DNA from 3 places in the Cohnella sp. genome. Region 3 is predicted to be linked to each of the others. Evidence: riboswitches for the same ligand, from Rfam matches in the RefSeq annotation. Region 3 holds a riboswitch; each other region holds the start of a gene.
What was found. Region 3 has a riboswitch for cyclic di-GMP ahead of ACESLM_RS26280 (flagellar assembly protein A). Riboswitches for the same ligand answer to the same signal wherever they lie in the genome.
Positions count from the first base shown of each region.

Region 1: linked by a shared signal. The riboswitch ahead of ACESLM_RS26455 (PilZ domain-containing protein) and the one ahead of ACESLM_RS26280 (flagellar assembly protein A) in region 3 are both predicted to bind cyclic di-GMP.
Region 2: linked by a shared signal. The riboswitch ahead of ACESLM_RS01175 (transglutaminase-like domain-containing protein) and the one ahead of ACESLM_RS26280 (flagellar assembly protein A) in region 3 are both predicted to bind cyclic di-GMP.

Region 1 is NZ_JBEPYQ010000110.1:12,899-18,863, reverse strand. Features, by position in the region: gene ACESLM_RS26470 (DUF6483 family protein) at 1-64, shown strand, start outside; gene ACESLM_RS26465 (class I SAM-dependent methyltransferase) at 61-1,251, shown strand; gene ACESLM_RS26460 (histidine kinase N-terminal 7TM domain-containing diguanylate cyclase) at 1,429-3,084, shown strand; cyclic di-GMP riboswitch class I at 3,169-3,255, shown strand; gene ACESLM_RS26455 (PilZ domain-containing protein) at 3,360-4,055, shown strand; gene ACESLM_RS26450 (hypothetical protein) at 4,185-4,550, shown strand; gene ACESLM_RS26445 (dehydrogenase) at 4,627-4,938, opposite strand; gene ACESLM_RS26440 (cupredoxin domain-containing protein) at 4,999-5,454, opposite strand; gene uptA (undecaprenyl phosphate transporter UptA) at 5,649-5,965, shown strand, end outside.
Region 2 is NZ_JBEPYQ010000002.1:97,845-103,809, forward strand. Features, by position in the region: gene ACESLM_RS01165 (NAD-dependent epimerase/dehydratase family protein) at 1-506, opposite strand, end outside; gene ACESLM_RS01170 (class D sortase) at 903-1,595, shown strand; gene ACESLM_RS01175 (transglutaminase-like domain-containing protein) at 1,684-2,499, opposite strand; cyclic di-GMP riboswitch class I at 2,514-2,599, opposite strand; cyclic di-GMP riboswitch class I at 2,634-2,721, opposite strand; gene ACESLM_RS01180 (collagen binding domain-containing protein) at 2,856-5,965, opposite strand, start outside.
Region 3 is NZ_JBEPYQ010000109.1:5,113-11,077, forward strand. Features, by position in the region: gene ACESLM_RS26265 (CAP domain-containing protein) at 41-886, shown strand; gene ACESLM_RS26270 (LysR family transcriptional regulator) at 1,054-1,941, opposite strand; gene ACESLM_RS26275 (branched-chain amino acid aminotransferase) at 2,062-3,132, shown strand; cyclic di-GMP riboswitch class I at 3,254-3,342, shown strand; gene ACESLM_RS26280 (flagellar assembly protein A) at 3,405-5,294, shown strand; gene ACESLM_RS26285 (HD-GYP domain-containing protein) at 5,320-5,965, shown strand, end outside.

The sequences.
Region 1 (5,965 bases), on a different contig from region 3:
GCGGGAAGAGCTGGAAGAAGGACGCCGACAGTGGGCGGCGTTGATGAAGGAGAAGGTGTCGTGAGCGGGAAAGTCGGGCAAGAGGAGTGGCTGGCGCTGCTGGAGAAGGTCGCGGAAGGGGAACGTCTGGTGCAGGCGGTATTCAGTTCCCCCAGGCGCAAGGACGGGACGATCGCCCGCAAAGCGACCGTAAGGCCCGTTCAACTCAAAAACGGACTGCGCTATCAGTTCGAACGGCTTGCGGAAAACAAGGCGTTTCACGAAAACGTGAGTGCGGACGAGTTGGCGGACAAGCTGGCGGCCGAGATGAACGGCTACAAGCAGGCGCTGATCCAAACTACGGAAGCCGACATTCAGGCGCTCGCGAACAAGAAGGGCGAGCTGACGCTGATCTCCAAGGCGAAGTCTCCGGACGAAGGGGGAAAAGGCGCGAAAGTGAAAGCAGTTCCCCAGCCGCACAATCGGGACAAGCGGTACGTTCTTCCGGAGGGAGAGCCGGTTCCGTTCCTGATCGCTCTAGGCGTTATGACGGCTGAAGGCAGAATCGTCAAAGCGAAGTACGATAAATTCCGGCAGATCAACCGTTTTCTCGAGATGGTGGCCGACGCGGCGCCCGAGCTGCCCAAGGACAAGCCGCTGCACATCGTGGACTTCGGCTGCGGAAAATCGTATTTGACCTTCGCGCTCTATCACTATTTGGCGATCAAGCTGGGGATGTCCGTCCGCATCTTCGGGCTGGACCTGAAGAAGGACGTTATCGCGGATTGCGCCAAGCTCGCCTCCGAGCTCGGCTGGAGCGATCTGACGTTCGCCGTAGGGGACATCTCGGATTTCGAGGAGCGGGAGTCGGTCGATATGGTCGTTACCCTGCATGCCTGCGACACGGCAACGGACGCCGCGCTGCTGAAGGCGATCGGGTGGGGGGCCAGCGTCATTCTGTCCGTTCCCTGCTGCCAGCACGAGCTGTTCCGCCAAATTTCCCAGCCGGTGCTGCAGCCTTTGCTGAAGCATGGCATTCTGAAGGAGCGGTTCGCGGCGCTCGCGACGGACGCGATCCGGGCGAATTTGCTGGAGCTTGCCGGCTACCGCACGCAGCTGCTCGAGTTCATCGATCTGGAGCACACGCCGAAAAATTTGCTGATCCGAGCGGTCAAAGCCCGCGGCAAGCAAGACGTCGAAAATCTCCGTTCCGAATACGAGCGTTTTCGGGACTTTTTGTCCGTTTCTCCGTTTATGGACAGGAAAATTTAAGTAATACGACTAAAGTCTCATAAAAATAAGTAAAAAAGTCCTTGAAAATATATAAAAAATATATAAAATAAAGGCTTTCGGTGGATATTCGGTTGTCGGAAAAAGCGGCGATATGGTAAAATCAAACATGCCTGCCGCATTTTTTTATTCAAGCCCCTTTATGAAAAGGTGAATGCCTTGGGAGTCCAATGGATTGATTTTATCCTTTTTCTGATGCTCTTTCTATTATTCGTCGGCGTGATTGCCGTTAATAGAATTACGACGACGCATAAAGTGTATTTGGCTTTTCATTTTGTCATGATGCTGTGGCCGCTTGGGCAGTTCGCGGTTAAGCTGACGGATTTCCCGGGCGTTCAGCTGTTTTTTATCAACTTATCCTTCGTAGCCATGGGGATGCTTGGTCCCGGCTGGTTATTCTTCGTCTTCTTCCTCACGAGCAAGTCGGCCCAGCTGAAGGGCGGACGCATTCTGCTGTACATTACTCCCGCGGCACTGTGCATCGCGGCCGCCATGTGGAACCCGAACAGGCTGTTCATGGCCCCGGTGGTCGACAGCTACACGGACCGGGACTACGGTCCTTTGTTTTGGCTGCTCGTGCTCGTCCAATTCGCCTATTTCTTCGTCGCTCTGTTGAATATGTTCCACGCTTTGAAGTCGGTAACGTCCGTAAACCAACGCAAGCAGCTTGCAACCGCTTTAATCGGAATGTTCGTGCTGACGGGACTCGGCCTGCTGGACGTATTCGTCAACGTGCTTCTCGTAGAGTGGCTGCCGGTCGTGCCGGGCTTGCTCGCGCTGGGCATTCTGCTCTCCGATCTGTGCTTCGTTATCGCAATCTATCGATTCGGCATGTTCGATATTTTGAGCATGGCGCAGCGGGATATTTTCGAGCATATGACGACCGGAGTCATCGTCGTGGACGAGAACGGCAAAGTGCTGGAAGTGAATCGGGGGGCGTCCCCTCTCGTGCAGGTGACGAAAGGCGAGACGTTCGAGATGGAGAAGTTCCTGGCTCCTCTGCAGGTGCAGGGGGAAGTCTACGAATTTCTGTACCGCTACAATCATCATCCCCACGAGAAGCTGCAGATGGAGTTCTCGCTTCAGGATTCGTCGGGCAGACACGTATCGATCCAAATCTCTCCCGTCCTGGACAGCCGCAAAACGCTGCTGGGAAGGATCATTACTTTCCACGACGTCTCGGAGCTGCGCAAGCTGGTCGTGGAGATGAATCGCAAGAACGAGGCGCTGCACGAGCGCAATCTGGAACTGATCACGATCCAGGAAGAGCTGTTCCGCGTCAATCAGAAGCTGGAGCAGATGGCCGTCACCGACGGGTTGACCGGCTGCTTTAACCGGAGATATCTGATGCAGCAGTTGGAGCATGAAGTGCTGCTGAACATGAGGTATCAAATTCCGTTCGCCATCTTCCTGTTCGATATCGACCATTTCAAGCAAATCAACGACAAATACGGTCATCTTGTCGGCGATGAGGTGCTGCGCAGCACGGCCGAAATCGTTCGTTCCATGCTGCGGAGAACGGATATTCTGGCGAGGTACGGAGGAGAAGAGTTCACCGTGTACCTGCCGCATACGAACCGGGAGCAAGCGGAGCTGCTGGCGGAGAGAATCATGCTCGCCGTCGGAGAGAACCAGGTGGAAGCCGGCGCGGACAAGGTCGGCGTCACGATCAGCATGGGCGTGCTGTCCGAGTCCAGCGAGAGCTTGAAGTTCAACGATCCGAAGGAATATTTGCGAGAGGTGTTCTCCAGCGCGGACTCCGCTCTGTACAAAGCCAAGAACGAGGGAAGAAACCGCGTCGTCATGGCTCGCTGACGGGCTGGCGCCCCGGCGGATCGGCAAAAAAACATATGACGAAAAGATGCCGAATATGGTACAATCGTTCCATTAGAAGACGGATTTGGATAAAGGCAAACTTGCTGAAAAGCAAGGACGCAAAGCTACAGGGTCTAATGTCCCGAGGACGATGACAGCCTGGCTGCCGATAGTCCCTACATGGATGATTCAGGCGAAACGGGCTGCTCCCATAGAGGGGTTGCCTGTTTTTTTTCGTATAGAAGTCAAGCAGTCAGGAAGGTGGTTGGGCGGAGATGGCGCATACCGGAGACAACAGAGCCGCATTATCCGATCTGGACAAAGATTTGCTTCCCTTAAACGTGCTGTTGCACTGCCGGACCGTCGTGGAAGGGAAAAATTTCGTGACGACGGGCGTTATGACCCACGTGGAGGGAGAATTGTTCGAGGTTGAGCTTCCGGAATTCGAACAGTTCGAGCTAGGGGAAACGGTAAAGATGACCGTGTATTCGCCCGCGGGAATACAATCGATGTCCTCGATTGTATTCGCCAAGTACGAAGGAGCGATTGCGCTCTTGCAGCCTCCCGAGCTGCAAAAGCGATTCAAGGAAAGAAGGGAACAGCCGCGGGTCGAGATCGAAGGGAAGGTCCAGATCGTCCGAGTGCTGGGCAGTTCCGGAGAGGATCGGGAGATCGGCGATTCCGACGGCCTCACGATTCATGATATCAGCATATCCGGGATCAGTTTCTCGGGTCTGGACGCGCCGCATTTCGCGACGAAGTCGAGGCTCAGGGCGACGGTTGAGATCGGAATCTCGTTCGACTGCGAGCTGGAGATCGTGCGCCGCGAGCGGCAGGAGAACCGGATGCATTGCGGGGCCAAGATGCACGTTCTCGAACCGGAGATGCTGCGTCCTCTGCGCGCGCTTATTTTGCGCCATCAGGTGCAGAAGAACGCGAATACGCGCCGTAGTCTGAGCAAGAAACGTTAAGGGAGAACGGAATACGGGATATTCGAGGAAATCTGCGAATATGGACGAGGCGATGGGAGGGTGTCCGTTTAGCCGTTTGCGACTCCGGCATAGATTGGGGGTAAACGGCAAGAAGGAGGGATATCCTTAATGGCCATTCGCTATCCGAAGCCCCCGAAAAGGGATTCCAAGCGATCCAAAGTGTTGAAGACGAATACGGTTCCCGCACAAATTGCGCGCACCGGCAACAGCGGCCAGACGTTTAGCCGGCTTACGGTCGTATGGGTGCAGAGCACCGGCGTTCCTTTCGACACGACGGGCTTTTTTGCCCGGGTTTTCCGCGGCGGGCAACTGGTCGACGCGGCCAACTTCGACCGGTTCGGAGTCGTTCGCTTTAATAACATTCGCACTTTGACCAATGTCGCCTATACGCTGCGCGTCTTTAACAATAATGGGGTTCTGTTTCGTACCCGCACGATTCCGGCAGGAGTGCAGACGTTCGCGATTATCGGCTGATCGGAATGGAAGGCCGGGCCGAGGAAATGAAGCAGGGTTGGGCTCAGCCGAAATCGGCGGCGCCCAACCCATTTCTTTATCCGCCGAACGCTTCCCGGAAAGCTTTTGTCAGCTTCGTCCGATCGACGTTCCACAGCTCGGCAATGTCGCCGCTGACTTCCTCTTCCCACCAATCGGCCAGCTTTTTGCGATTGCTCTTGTTTTCCGAGATCCACATCAGGTTGCCGATTACCCGCTTGAAGTACAGCTCCTCGGCTTCCCGGACGAGCGGGGCGGGGACGTGCTGCTTCAGCCTTTTGACGGTCCGGTACAGCTCGTTCGAGCATGCCCGGCGAATGCCGCGCGGCGTAGGCAGCGGGGAGGAGTGCTTTTCCTGGAACATTTTCATCGGGTACACCTGCCTCTCTTCCATACCCTATGCGGGGGAGGAAGGGGAGGTCACCGCGAGTTACTGAATAACGAGATAGCCGACCATCGGCCCGCCGGTTTTCGGATCGGCGTGCGTCTGGCAGACGATGGAGTAGATGCCGGCTTCCTTCGGGGTGAAGCTGACGACGGTCGTCTTGCCTTTGCTGATGTTGCCCTTGATGTCGAGGCCTTCGATTACGAACGGATGGGACTGGCCGTTGATGCCGGTAATCCGGAGCTCGACGGGGACGCCTTTTTTGGCGACGACCGTGCCCGGGTAGAACAGGTACGTTTCCAGCTTCTTGCCGTTGTCTCCTTGAGCCGTGAATTCGCCCGTCGTCAGATGCAGGACTTGCTTGGTCGCTACGCCGCCCGCAGGAGCCAAGGCGGGTTTCGATTGCTGCCAGCCGATATAGGCGCCGGCCAGAATAACGACGGCCGCGATGACCGCGTACAGCTGGATTTTCTTACGGTTAAGAATGACGATTTTATTCATTCCGCTCTCTCCTCTTCAACTTTGTCCACCTAATCGAAGTCTATGCGTAGGCCCGTCCTCTCATGACAAGCCTGCAACGATTTTGCCCGAGCTCCGTATAACTGGAAGGAAGCCGCGAGCCTGTGCTAGAATGAAGACGGCTGACGGAGGGGCAGAAGGTCTCTATCAATGGGGAAAAAGGCAGGTTGTAAACGATGATGGATACGCTGCACGAATGGTTGTCGCAATTGTTGGCCTGGGTCGAGAGTTTAGGGTACTGGGGCATTATTATCGGATTGGCGATCGAAGTCATTCCGAGCGAAATCGTATTGGGGTACGCGGGATATCTCGTCTATCAGGACATTATCTCTTTCCCGGTTGCCGTTATTTGCGGGACGATCGGCGCCATTTTGCAGCAGTGGCTGCTCTATGCGATCGGCCGCTACGGGGGAAGGCCGTTTCTGGACAAGTTCGGCAAGTACTTGCACTTGAAGGCCAAGCATATCGATCTTGCGGAAAAATGGTTCGAGAA
Region 2 (5,965 bases), on a different contig from region 3:
TTGGAGAAACGAAAGCCGATTGTCGACAAGCCGTACAGCCCCTGCCATTTTTCCGCGTAGAGCTCGTTGACGTATTTGCTTATCCCGTAAGGCGCAATCGGGTCCGCGCTTTTCGTTTCCTGATGCGGCAAAGCTTCGCTGAGACCGTATACGGCGGCCGATGACGCGTAAATAAACCGCTTAACCCCGTACTTGACCGATAGGTCCAGCATATTGACCGTCCCCAGCACATTGGAGTCTGTATCAAGTTGGGGATTGACAACGGATTTGCTGACGCTGATCTGGGCCGCGAGATGCACAACGGTATCAAAACGATACGCCCGGAAGATCTCTTCGCATTTGGGATCTGTCACATCCAGCGTATAACCGCGATGCTTGATTTGTACATTCGCTTTATTTCCGGTCGACAGGTTGTCGATGATAAATACTTCGTAGCCTTCCTTGAAAAACCGGTCCGCGACATGGGAGCCAATGAACCCATAACCACCCGTTATTAACACTTTCATTCCATCATCACTTCCTGAATAAGAAAAATTTTATCCTAATTTGTAGCCAAATTATCTTAACAGAGACCACATTTTGGATGCCAGCTATACGAAAAGTATCATAACATGTCTAAACTTGCCAGTCGACACATTTATTGTTGTTGAATGGCTGAATTAATTTCGACATTCCATTCAAACTAGCATAATAGCATGAAGCGCTAAACAATTTCTGAACAATCACGATCTGCTCCCCCGGAGCAGGCAATTGGTAGATGCCTCTTTCAGTGCCCTTGAAGCGAACTATACACTTGGTGCATAACGTTTGAACCCGCCATTTTGTACAGTTTTTGTTCAGTACGATAGTTTATTATTTCAGCTTGAAGGTATTACGTATAGTTAAAGGCAGATGGTAAATCTATGAAACTAACCGGAACAACCGTCACGAAAATCGCTTCCTACGTTTTGATCGCCGCCGGACTTACAGTGCTGGCCTTTCCATTCGTTCGCGAGTATGTTCAAGACCGAGAGCAGCAGCGAATATTGCAAGAGTTGGAGCAATCTTTGTCATCCGGCGATCTCGTTCGCTCGTACAATATTCAAGCAGAATACAGCCGCCTCTCCAACGTGCTTGACGAAGGGCTAGAGCAAGCAGCAATGAAAGCGGAAGCGTCCGAATCTCCCGAGGATTCTCAAGAGTCTATGGACGACAAAACGATCGCCATCATTCAGATCGACAAAATCGATCTGAAGCTGCCGATTCTCGAAGGAGCAACCGCGAAAAACATGAAGGTCGGAGCGGGTCATATGACGGAAACTGCGCCGCTCGGGGAAATTGGCAATTCAGCTGTCGCCGCTCATCGGGCTCGTACGAAAGGCCGGATGTTCAACCGGCTTGACGAGATGGAAGTCGGCGACCGGATCGACATTCGGATGAGAAACAGCAGCGTCGCCTACCAGGTAACGGATATTAAAGTCGTCCTCCCTACCGATCTATCCGTACTGAAAAGCGATGGAGACAAAGCCGTTCTTACTTTGATTACCTGCGATCCGTTGGTGAATCCGACGCACCGGCTTATCGTTCATGCCGAGAAAATCGAGGATCAGGGATGAACCCCAGCCTGACGCGCAAGCGGTTATAGCTGTAAACACGAAAAAACGGCCAGAATCGTCAATAGATTCTGGCCGTTTCGATGTTCGATTAATAGTATTTGACTGCCGAATAATCGCTTGCCTTCTTGCCGAACGACACCTTCTTGTCGCCCTTGCTTAGCCCCGCGTCCACGGTCGTGTCCACGACGACCCATTTCCCGTTCAAGTATACCTCGTTCCAAGCATGGTACTCGTCGACCAAGTTCGTCGTGCCCATCGCCAGCTTGGCCGGAATCCCTGCGCTTCTCAGCATGGCCGCATAGAGCGTAGCGTAGCCGTAGCAGATCGCTTTGCCCGACGCCAATGTACCGTCAATGTCGGGAACATAATCCGATGTCACCTTGCGGGCCAACTCTTTATCGTAGCTTACGTTGCGAATTATATAATCGTAGATCGCTTTCGCCTTCTGTTCGTCGGTCGCAGCGAGCGCCGTCAACTCCTTGGCCTTGGCTAGCGCCTTGTCGGCGTCCTGCCAAGCGATCGCCTGCGTGGAATTCAAGTAAATGTCCGACGTCTTCGTTACGGTTACGTTGACCTTCTCCGCCAGATTCACGCGATACTTTTTGCCGGTTACGTGCTCGAGCACCGCAATCTCGTATTGCCCGTTCCCCATCTGCAGCGGCAGCCACAACGTCTGTCCGTCGGAAGAGGCGCTTAGCGTGTAAATATAACTGGCGCTCCCTTTCGATATTTTCGCTTTCGTGTCCACTGTCGGTTTGCTCGTCAACCGAATGCCGATCGTACCCTTTTCCAATTTGGAAGTGTCCAAAGTCGCTTTGCTCGTCCCTGTGCTCGCGGATGCAAGAGCAGGAATCGAGGCGAAGAGAACAAGAAACGCCAACAACAATTTTGCGGATTTAAGCATGCCATATGGCTCCTTTCGATAGCTGGCTGTCATCCTTCGAGGAAGGGAAGACCCTTTAGCTTTGCGTCGCTGCCTTTCGGCAGGTTTGCCTTTATCGTGAAGCTTGTCCAAATAAAACAAAAAAAGCCTAGTCTTTCGGTAGCTGGCTGTCATCCTTCCGGTGGAAGGGAAGACCCTCTAGCTTTGCGTCACTGTCTTTCGACAGGTTTGCCGTTATCGAGCTTGCTTTCTATGAAAATTATAGCGAAATTTCGACGAAAGCACAAGGAAAAACCTGCCAGATTGACCGGCAGGTTTAGTTTTTTTCTCTCTATGAAATTCTATCTGTCTTTATTTATCTATCTCTATCTCTCTATCTATTCTTTCTTCATTCGAAAAATACGATTGCGGTACATGATGAATGCACCTGCCGCAATGAGGGCCAGGCCGGCAAGCTGAAGCGGCAGCGGGCTTTCTTCCCCGGTTTTCGGCAATGTTTTGGTCGGAGTTTTGCCTCCGTCGTTAACCCCGCCGCGCGGAACGTCGTCCACGTCGATCTCGACGAGAATTTCCTGTTCATTGCCTTCCGAGTCGGTCACGATGATGGTAAAGGAATCTTTGCCTTTGTAGTCTTTGTCCGGCGTATACTTCCATTTGCCATCCGGCGTGATCGTTACCGTGCCGTGCTTCGGCTCTTCTCCGACTTTAACTTTGCCGCCTTTGGGAACTTCCGTTGTTCCTTCAACCGGCTTGTCGTTCGTCGTTTTCTCTTTTACTTTCTCTCCTGGCTTGCTAGGCTCCTCCGTTTCTGTCGGCTCCGTCGGTTTCGGAGTTTCGGTAGGCTCAGGAGTTTCGGTAGGTTTCGGAGACTCGGTCGGCTTCGGAGACTCAGTCGGTTTCGGCTCCTCCGTCGGCTTCGGCGTCTCCGATGGTCCCGGACCAGGCGCACAACATCCGCCCGAGCTCGGGATTCTCTCGTTTGTTTTTTCCACCAGGACCGTTGCCGTTTGCGTTGTCGTAATCTCGAATTCTACCGGATCGGTATTCAGACGATAGTCGTAAGGCGCTTGAATTTCGATCAGGCGATATTTGTTTGGTTCGAGTTCATCCAGGAACAACTCACCGTTCGCACCCGTCGTCAGCTGCGCCGGAGTCAACCCTGTCACGCGCTCATAAATCTCGTTGCCCTGAAGATCGAAGTTGAGTGTAGAACGCCACAGTTCGAACACAGCGCCGCTGAGAAGCTGCGACTTGGACGCATTATACTTCACCAGTCTGACCGAACGAATATGCTCCTTGTTCTCGATAATCAACGAAGTGTTCTCCTGATGAATCGATACTTTCGTATTTGGATTCTCGATGACGAAGCCTTCCGCTTTCGTTTCTACTATCGTGTACAAACCGTAAGGCAGGTTTGTAAACTCGACTACTCCATTAACGTCCGTCGTTTTCGTATCCACGAGTACGTTTTGGTCGTTCCACAACTCGAACTCTACATCTTTAAGCTTCAGATTATCCGGATCCTTGGCGTTCACTTTGGTGACGGTTAACTTTCCGTCGGATCCTCTCACGTTAGGATGTGTTTTCGTAACAATCTGTGTCTGATTGGCGACAATTTCAATCGGAATCGGCGTCGGGTCGAGTGTATAGAACAACGGCGCCTCCGTTTCGATCAGCGTGTAGGTGCCCGCCGGAAGATTACCTTTGCCCAATCGCCCATCTACCGTAACCAAGTTGTCGTCGATGACCGTGTTGTTGGAGTCTCTCAATTCGAACTTAGCTCCCGTAAGTTTGGCACCCGTAACCGAATCTTCCTTCACAAGCTCGAAGCCTTGGCGAATGACCTCATTGACAATCGTGATCGGTTCGACCACGAACGGCGCGGCCAAGTCATCCTGTTTGCCGATCAGTTTAATTTCTTTTCCGCCAACTGTACCATATTCAGGGTGTACGAGGTATCCGCTCGGAGCCGATACTTCCTTCAGTTTGTACGAAATTCCGGACGTGCTGTTAAGGCGGTACTTGCGCAGCGTCTCGGCTTCTCCGTTCGCGTCAGTCGTTAGTTCCTCCAGCACTTGGGTGCCAGCAGCATTCCATAACTCGAATTTCACACCCGCGATCGATTTGTTCTCGTCATCAAGCTTAACGATTTTGAGCTTGCCCGTTCCCGTTCCAGCTCCGCCGCCGGCATCCGCCATTTGTACTTTGAACCCATCCTGGTCGTTTTCTTTAACCTTCACGGTGTCGCCATGATAGGAGGCTTCGTTGCCGATCAGATCTCCGTTGAATGCATTAATGTATGATTCGTATTTGACGATGTACGCCGTGGACAGAGCTTTATGGAACGTAATCGTAAACTCGTTTTCCGTCACGGACACCGAGTAGTCCGGCTCTTCCGGATCTTTCAGTTCATCGCCTTTAGGAAAATTGCCCGAGTTGTTCGGCGGGAGATTCGTCTTGTACACCTTGATCGTGTTACCGAGCAGAATCTGGTTATCGGACAGTTTGTCTTTAAACACGGAGCCCGCCGGGATATGGGATTGGCTCGGATTCACGATAACCGTCCATTCTGCTTTGTCCGTACCAGGGAGTTGTCTGCCGGATTTGTGCAGATACTCTCCGCCATATTTCGGCGTTACCTTCGCCGACCACTTCGAGTTAAGACCCGGAATCTCTTCGTCCGTAAGCGTCGCATCGTTAGAATAAACTCCTTTGACCGGATACTCACCGCCGACGCTCGTCTTGTACTGTACGCGATAAGCTTGCTTGCCAACGTTGCCCAGCTTCAGCTCGAAGCCTTTGCCGTCACTGTCAAGCTGGAATTGGTAAGAATCAGGATCTTCTGGCGTGACAGGCTCAGGATACGTGTCGTTAGTTGTGTTGAGTTGAAGCTTATAAACCTTAATCGAATCCTCAACGTATTTCAGATTCGCAGCAGAATCTTCTGCCTTGAAACGGTCATTCACGATCGCATTTTTAAGATCGTAAAGATTGTAGTTCAAATCGATTGTCCAGAGAATCGTTTTGTCTTTGGCGTTGTATTCGCCTTTTTTGTTTCCGTTCTTCTGGGTATTCTCTTTAGCCTGAACCTCCGCCTTTTTTTCAATAGGATCCGGATTCGAGTTCGTAGGCTCTTTCCAATAAATCTTCGCCGTGTTCACGTACTTATTGCCAGCAGGCATACCCGCTGTAGGATCAAACGTTGTCTCGAACGTAATGAAGTGACGTTTGGAAGTGCTTTTCCCCGACTTTAACTGGATTGTAAATCCATTATTATAATTTCCTGGATCATTTGTCGGATTAACAACTTCATCAACAAGCTCAAATATGGACTCATCTTCAGCGATCGCGACACCATCCACCTTGACGGTATCCTTAATCAGTTTCATGTGTTGACCAAAGTACTCATCCTTGATCACGATGTCGGTCATCTCTTTTTGATCGCGGTTAACTTCAAGCTGCCATTTGATTTTCTTTTCATTGAAGT
Region 3 (5,965 bases):
AGTAACGGGGACAAGAGACAAGAGGGAGGCCTTTTACTTTATGAAGAGATTGGCAATCATCGCGATCCTGCTGCTTCTGGCCGCTTGCGGCAATCAGAGCCGCGACATGAAGCAGCAAATGAAACAGCAGTCTAAGAGCCAGCCGCAGCTTCAGGTCAGCGCCACGGACACGGAAGTTCCGGTCAACAAATACGTCGTTCAGAGCAACGAGTCCATCCAGGACATCGCCAGCAAGTACCATGTCAGCATCGAGGACTTCCTCCGGGCCAATCCCGATTTGCTTAAGCTTGTAGGAGGAGGCGGTGGTGGAGGCAATTACGCGAACCCGAACCAAGGGGCCGGACAAGGCTGGGGAGACGCGGGCCGAGGGCAGACGGGCGCACCTCAGACGGGAACGCCGCAGACTGGAACTCCGCAGACCGGGACGGGCAATCCGGGATCGGGCTTGAACGAACCTCTTCCGAACAACAGGGAAGTGACGATTCCATCCAGCGATTCGATGACGGGTTACGAGCTCGAAGTGCTGAACCTGACGAACGCGGAGCGTCAGAAAGCCGGGCTTAAGCCGTTTTCCGGCGATTACTCGAACTTGAACCGGTCGGCGAGGGCCAAGTCGGAGGATATGGCGAAAAACAACTATTTCTCCCACACGTCTCCGACGTACGGCGATCCGTTCGCTATGATGCGCAATTTCGGCGTGCAGTATCAGTCCGCGGGGGAAAATATCGCCAAGGGGCAGCCGTCTCCGCAGCAAGTCGTCCAAGCCTGGATGAACTCTCCGGGCCATCGCGCCAACATTATGAACGCGTCCTATACCCATATGGGAGTCGGATACGTGGCGAATAACGGTCAACCGTGCTGGACGCAGCAGTTCGTTTCCAAATAACGTTCGTCCGCGGAGGATACCCGGCAGACCGTTCTGGTCCCGGGTATCCTTTCTTCGACAATTCAGAAGTATAAAATCCGCTATCCTTATCTGAATCGTCTCCGACAAATCGCATTCACCGTCCAGAGGACGCCGAAGGCGTTTTTGCTTGCGCCGGCGGGTCAGCTTTACTCTACCAGCATGTCCATCAGATGCCGGGCGCTCTTGGAGAGATGGCGGTCCCGCAGCCAGACGACGCCGATGTCGCTGTGGAAACGCGCATCCTCGATCTCGATTAGAGTGATGCTCGGAGGCTCGAACGAGTTCATGACCGACTTGGGCAGAATCGCCGCTCCGATTCCCGCCGCGACGAGCGAGATGGCGATGGCAACGCTGGAGCATTCGCTGACGATTCTGGGCTCCAGGCCGAGCTGCTTGAATTGATGGAACACCTGGTTGTGCATCCCGGTCGTCCGGTCCGTCTTCAAGGTGAGAAAAGGAAAGCGGGCCAGCTCCGCCATCGTCATCGCCCGTCTGTCCGGCGGGCGCCATTCGGTCGGAAGCAAGGCGACGAAAGGATCGGACGGCAGGGGGAGGGCGGAATAGTGCTGCGACTGAAAGTCGGATTGGAACGGGAGGCGAGTGACGATGAATTCGAGATCGCGGTTTTCCAGCAGTTCCCCGAGCAAGAAATGGTCTCCCTCCTGAATCTTGAAGGTAACCTGCGGATACTTCTCCGTGAATCTGCGAAGGACGGGGGGCAGGAGCGAGACGCAGGAGACGACCGCCCCGATCGACAGGACGCCCTGCACGCCCTCTCCCAGCTCCTGGACGTAGGTGATCGTATCTTCGAATTGCTTCATCAGGGCAAGCGCGCGGTCACGCAGCATTTCTCCGGCTTGGGTGAGCTGCAGCCGCTTGCCGTTGCGGTCGAACAGGACGACGCCGAGCTCCTGCTCAATGAGCTTGAGCTGGCGGCTGAGCGGGGGCTGCTCCATATTGAGCTGCTTGGCCGCACGGGTAATCTGACCTTCGTGCGCAATCGCGAGAAAATAACGAAGCTGACGCATGTCCATGTCGAAAACCTCCATACTTTAAAGGTATGCATCACCGATAAAACAGATATTATCAATATACATCCGCCTCTGGTATCATTCAAATATAAAGCGCGTTCAATCAAGGAGGAATATTCGGATATGGCTCATGCAATCCCGGTAGAACGGACGACCGCACCCAAGGAGAAGCCGGAAGCTTCGACGCTCGTCTTCGGCAAGCATTTCACGGATCATATGTTCATCATGGAGTACGACGCCGGACAAGGATGGCACGATCCCCGCATCGTCCCTTACCAGCCGATCTCGCTCGACCCGGCCGCGAAGGTGTTCCACTACGGCCAGACCGTATTCGAAGGCATGAAAGCCTATAAGACGCCGGACGGCCCGGTGCTGCTGTTCCGGCCCTTCAAAAACCTGCAGAGGCTCAATCGCTCCAATGCCCGCCTCAGCATCCCGCTGATCGACGAAGATTTGGCGATGGCCGCGCTGAAGGAGCTTCTCAAGGTCGACGAGGACTGGATCCCGACCGACGAAGGCACATCGCTGTACATTCGTCCGTTCGTCATCTCGACTCAGGCGACGCTGGGCGTAAATCCGTCGGAGAGCTACTACTTCATGATCATTCTGTCCCCCGTAGGCTCGTATTACGCGGAGGGCATTAATCCGGTCACCATCTATGTGGAGTCGGAATACGTGCGCGCGGTGACGGGCGGGATAGGCAACGCCAAGACCGGCGGCAACTACGCGGCGGGGCTCAAGGCGCAGGAGGAGGCGTCCGGCAAGGGCTATTCCCAAGTGCTGTGGCTGGACGGCGTTCACCGCAAATACATTGAAGAAGTCGGCAGCATGAACGTCTTCTTCAAAATCGCCGGCAAGGTCGTCACGCCCGCGCTGAACGGAAGCATTCTCGACGGCGTCACGCGGGATTCCGTCATTCAGGTGCTGAAGCATTGGGACATCGAGGTCGAGGAGAGGACGGTCTCCATCGACGAGCTGGTCGAGGCTTACCGCAAGGGTACGCTGGAGGAAGCGTTCGGCACCGGAACGGCCGCCGTCATCTCCCCGATCGGAGAGCTGAACTGGCAGGGAGACAAGCTGACGCTGAACGGGGGACGCACGGGCCCGCTGTCTTCCAGGGTGTACGACTTTATGACCGGCATCCAGAGAGGGGCGGTCGAAGATCCGTTCGGCTGGGTCGTAAAGCTGGATTAGCCGGCGCGCGATAAATCTCTTGAAATTGTTGCGACTATAGACTTATAATTGATATCGATGCGTGACGTAAATAGGTAACGATATTCAATTATTCTAGTCATATATACATCGAGGAGACGCATACACGAAAAGGCAAACCCTTCGAAAGAGGGGGACGCAAAGCTATGGGCCTAAAGAACTCTCCAGTTCAATGGCTGCCAGGCCGCCGAATGGAGCGTTAGGACACCATCCCATTCGGGAGGTGTCTTTTTTGTTGTCGAGAGGTGCTGAGCTTGAAGAAACAAATATCCGAAGCCGAGCTGAAAAGACTGATCCACCAGCTGGATATCGGCAGCGAGGGCGAGGACGAGGGGGAAGACGCCTCGGCCGAGCTCCGCGAGCGGGACGAGAACGGACAGCTCGCCAAGCAGGACGGAACGATCCGGATTCGCAATCAGCAAATCCACGTTCAGGATCCGACCGCCGGAGGAGAATACGCCGTCATCTATCCGATGAGCCCGGTCAGACTGTTCGTCAACGAGCAGGAAGTCGTCTGGGAGGCCCCGGTGCGGGCTTCGGACCGGATTGCCTGGAAGGCGGAAGAGCAGCCGTTGTTCCAGATAACGATTTCGGAGGACAAGCTGCTCGCGCACCTGCGGCTGTTCGCGACGGAACGCTATGCGGCAAGGCTCGTCGACGCCGGACCCGACCCGAGAGTAATCGTGCGCGCGGAGGACGATGAGAGCATCGTGCTGAAGACGGTGCAGCTCGCCGATGTGGTGGAGAAGCTCGAGGAGATGTCGATCAAGTCCCGAATCGAATTCGCCGCCATTCAGCGGGAGCTGCTGGAGCCTACCTACGAGCCGATCGTCGTGGCCAGCGGCAAGGCGCCGGCGGACGGCGAGGACGCCAGACTCGAAATCTACTTCGACCAGCAAGTGCGCAGCGAGTTCTTCGAAGTGGACGGCGCGATCGATTTCCGCAACCATCTCCGCATTCCGACCGTGCAGAAGGGCGATCTGATGGCGAGGAAAATTCCGATGGTGGACGGAACCGCCGGATACGACGTGCTGGGTAACGTTACGCTGCCGAAGCCGCCCAAGGACCTGTTCATTCTGGCGAAGCCGAACGTGGAGCTGACGCCCGACGGAAGCGTGATTGCCAGAAAGCAGGGCAGGCCAAGAATCACGGGCGGGAAAATCAAGACGCTGGACGTCTCGACCTCGTACGTCGTCTCGGGCAACGTGGACATCTCGACCGGCAACATCGTTTTTGCCGGGGACGTGATCGTCTGCGGCGACGTCACCGACAACATGATCGTCGAATCGCTCGGTAACGTATACGTCTACGGCCACGTGTTCAATTCGACGATTACGGCGACGGGCAGCATCAACGTGCGGGGCAACGTGATTTCGAGCCGGCTCTACTCCGGTTATTTCGGCGTGTTGTTCAACCGTCTCTATCATACGTCGAAGCAATTGTGCGATTCGATAGAGAAGCTGCTCGCGGCGTCCAAGCTGCTGGAGGAGGCGCTCGAAGCGAAGCGGCAGCCGGCACGGTTCGGCCAGATCGTGCAGCTTCTGCTCGAGACGAAGATGAGGGATATTTTGCCGGCGATCAAGGAACTGCAGTCCGTCATATCGAACATTCGCAACATTCGGAAGACGGAATACGAGAAGCTGAAGGAAATCTCGGAAATCTTCACGAAACCGACGAAGCTGATCGAATCGGCGACACGGGAGTTCGTTCAAGGCTTCCTCGCCCTGCTTCAGGACACTCACGGGGAAGTTGCCCGAATGCAGGAGGAGCAGGTGGAGATCAGCATCAACCAATGCCAGGGCGGCGAGCTGAAATCCAACGGGGACATCGTCATTCATCGCGACGGGGTGCTGCTCTGCGAGCTGTTCTCCGCCCGGAACATCGTATTTCTCTCGGAACAGGCGATCTGCCGGGGCTCGCGGCTGGACGCCGGCGACAGCATCCGGGCGTCGATCGTCGGCGGACAGACCGGAGCCAACTCGGTGCTGAAGGCCAGACGCAAAGTGCAAATCCGCAAAATGTACTCGGGAAGAGTTTGTGTCGGCAAGTACTGCAAGGACGTCTTCGAGCCGATCGAGCAGACGGTCTTCGACGTTCAAGCCTTGAAGAGATATTCCGAACCGGACGACAAGCGTGCAACATAATGACAAGCAGATGGTGGGATAAAACATGCTGGCAGGTCAACTGAAGACATACGTCGGAATGAGGGTCAACCGCAATATCTACAACGGCAGCGGAACGTTGGTCGTTCCCGTCTCTCGGGTGCTTACGGATCGCGACGTCAATCTGCTTGCGAGACAGGGGATCGCCTTGAGCGAGCAGGACGTGGAAGCCGTGTCGGTCGTCCATCTGGTCGATTCGGCGGTCCGGGAAGTGCGGGAGCTGTTCGAATACGCCAAGCAGACGGACCGGATTCCGTTCGCGCGCGTCCGGGAGCAGATCGTTCCGCTCATCCTCGAGCTGAGCAATCATCCGAATTTGAATCAGATTTTTCGCTATCTGGAAGTCCATGACGAATATGTCTATCGCCATAGCGTCGCGGTGGGGATACTGTCGAAGCTGATCGGCAAAACCAAGGGGTTCGACGACGGGGAGCTGATGGAGCTCACGATCGCGGGCTTCCTTCACGATATCGGCAAATCCAGGGTGCCGGGAGCGATTCTGAACAAGCCGGGGCGGCTGACGGAAGAGGAGTTCCGCATCGTGAAAGAGCATACGGTGTTCGGCTACGAGATTCTGAAAAAGTCGGACGGCGTCCCCGAGCGCTACGCTTACGTGGCGCTGCAGCACCACGAGCGCGAGGACGGGAGCGGCT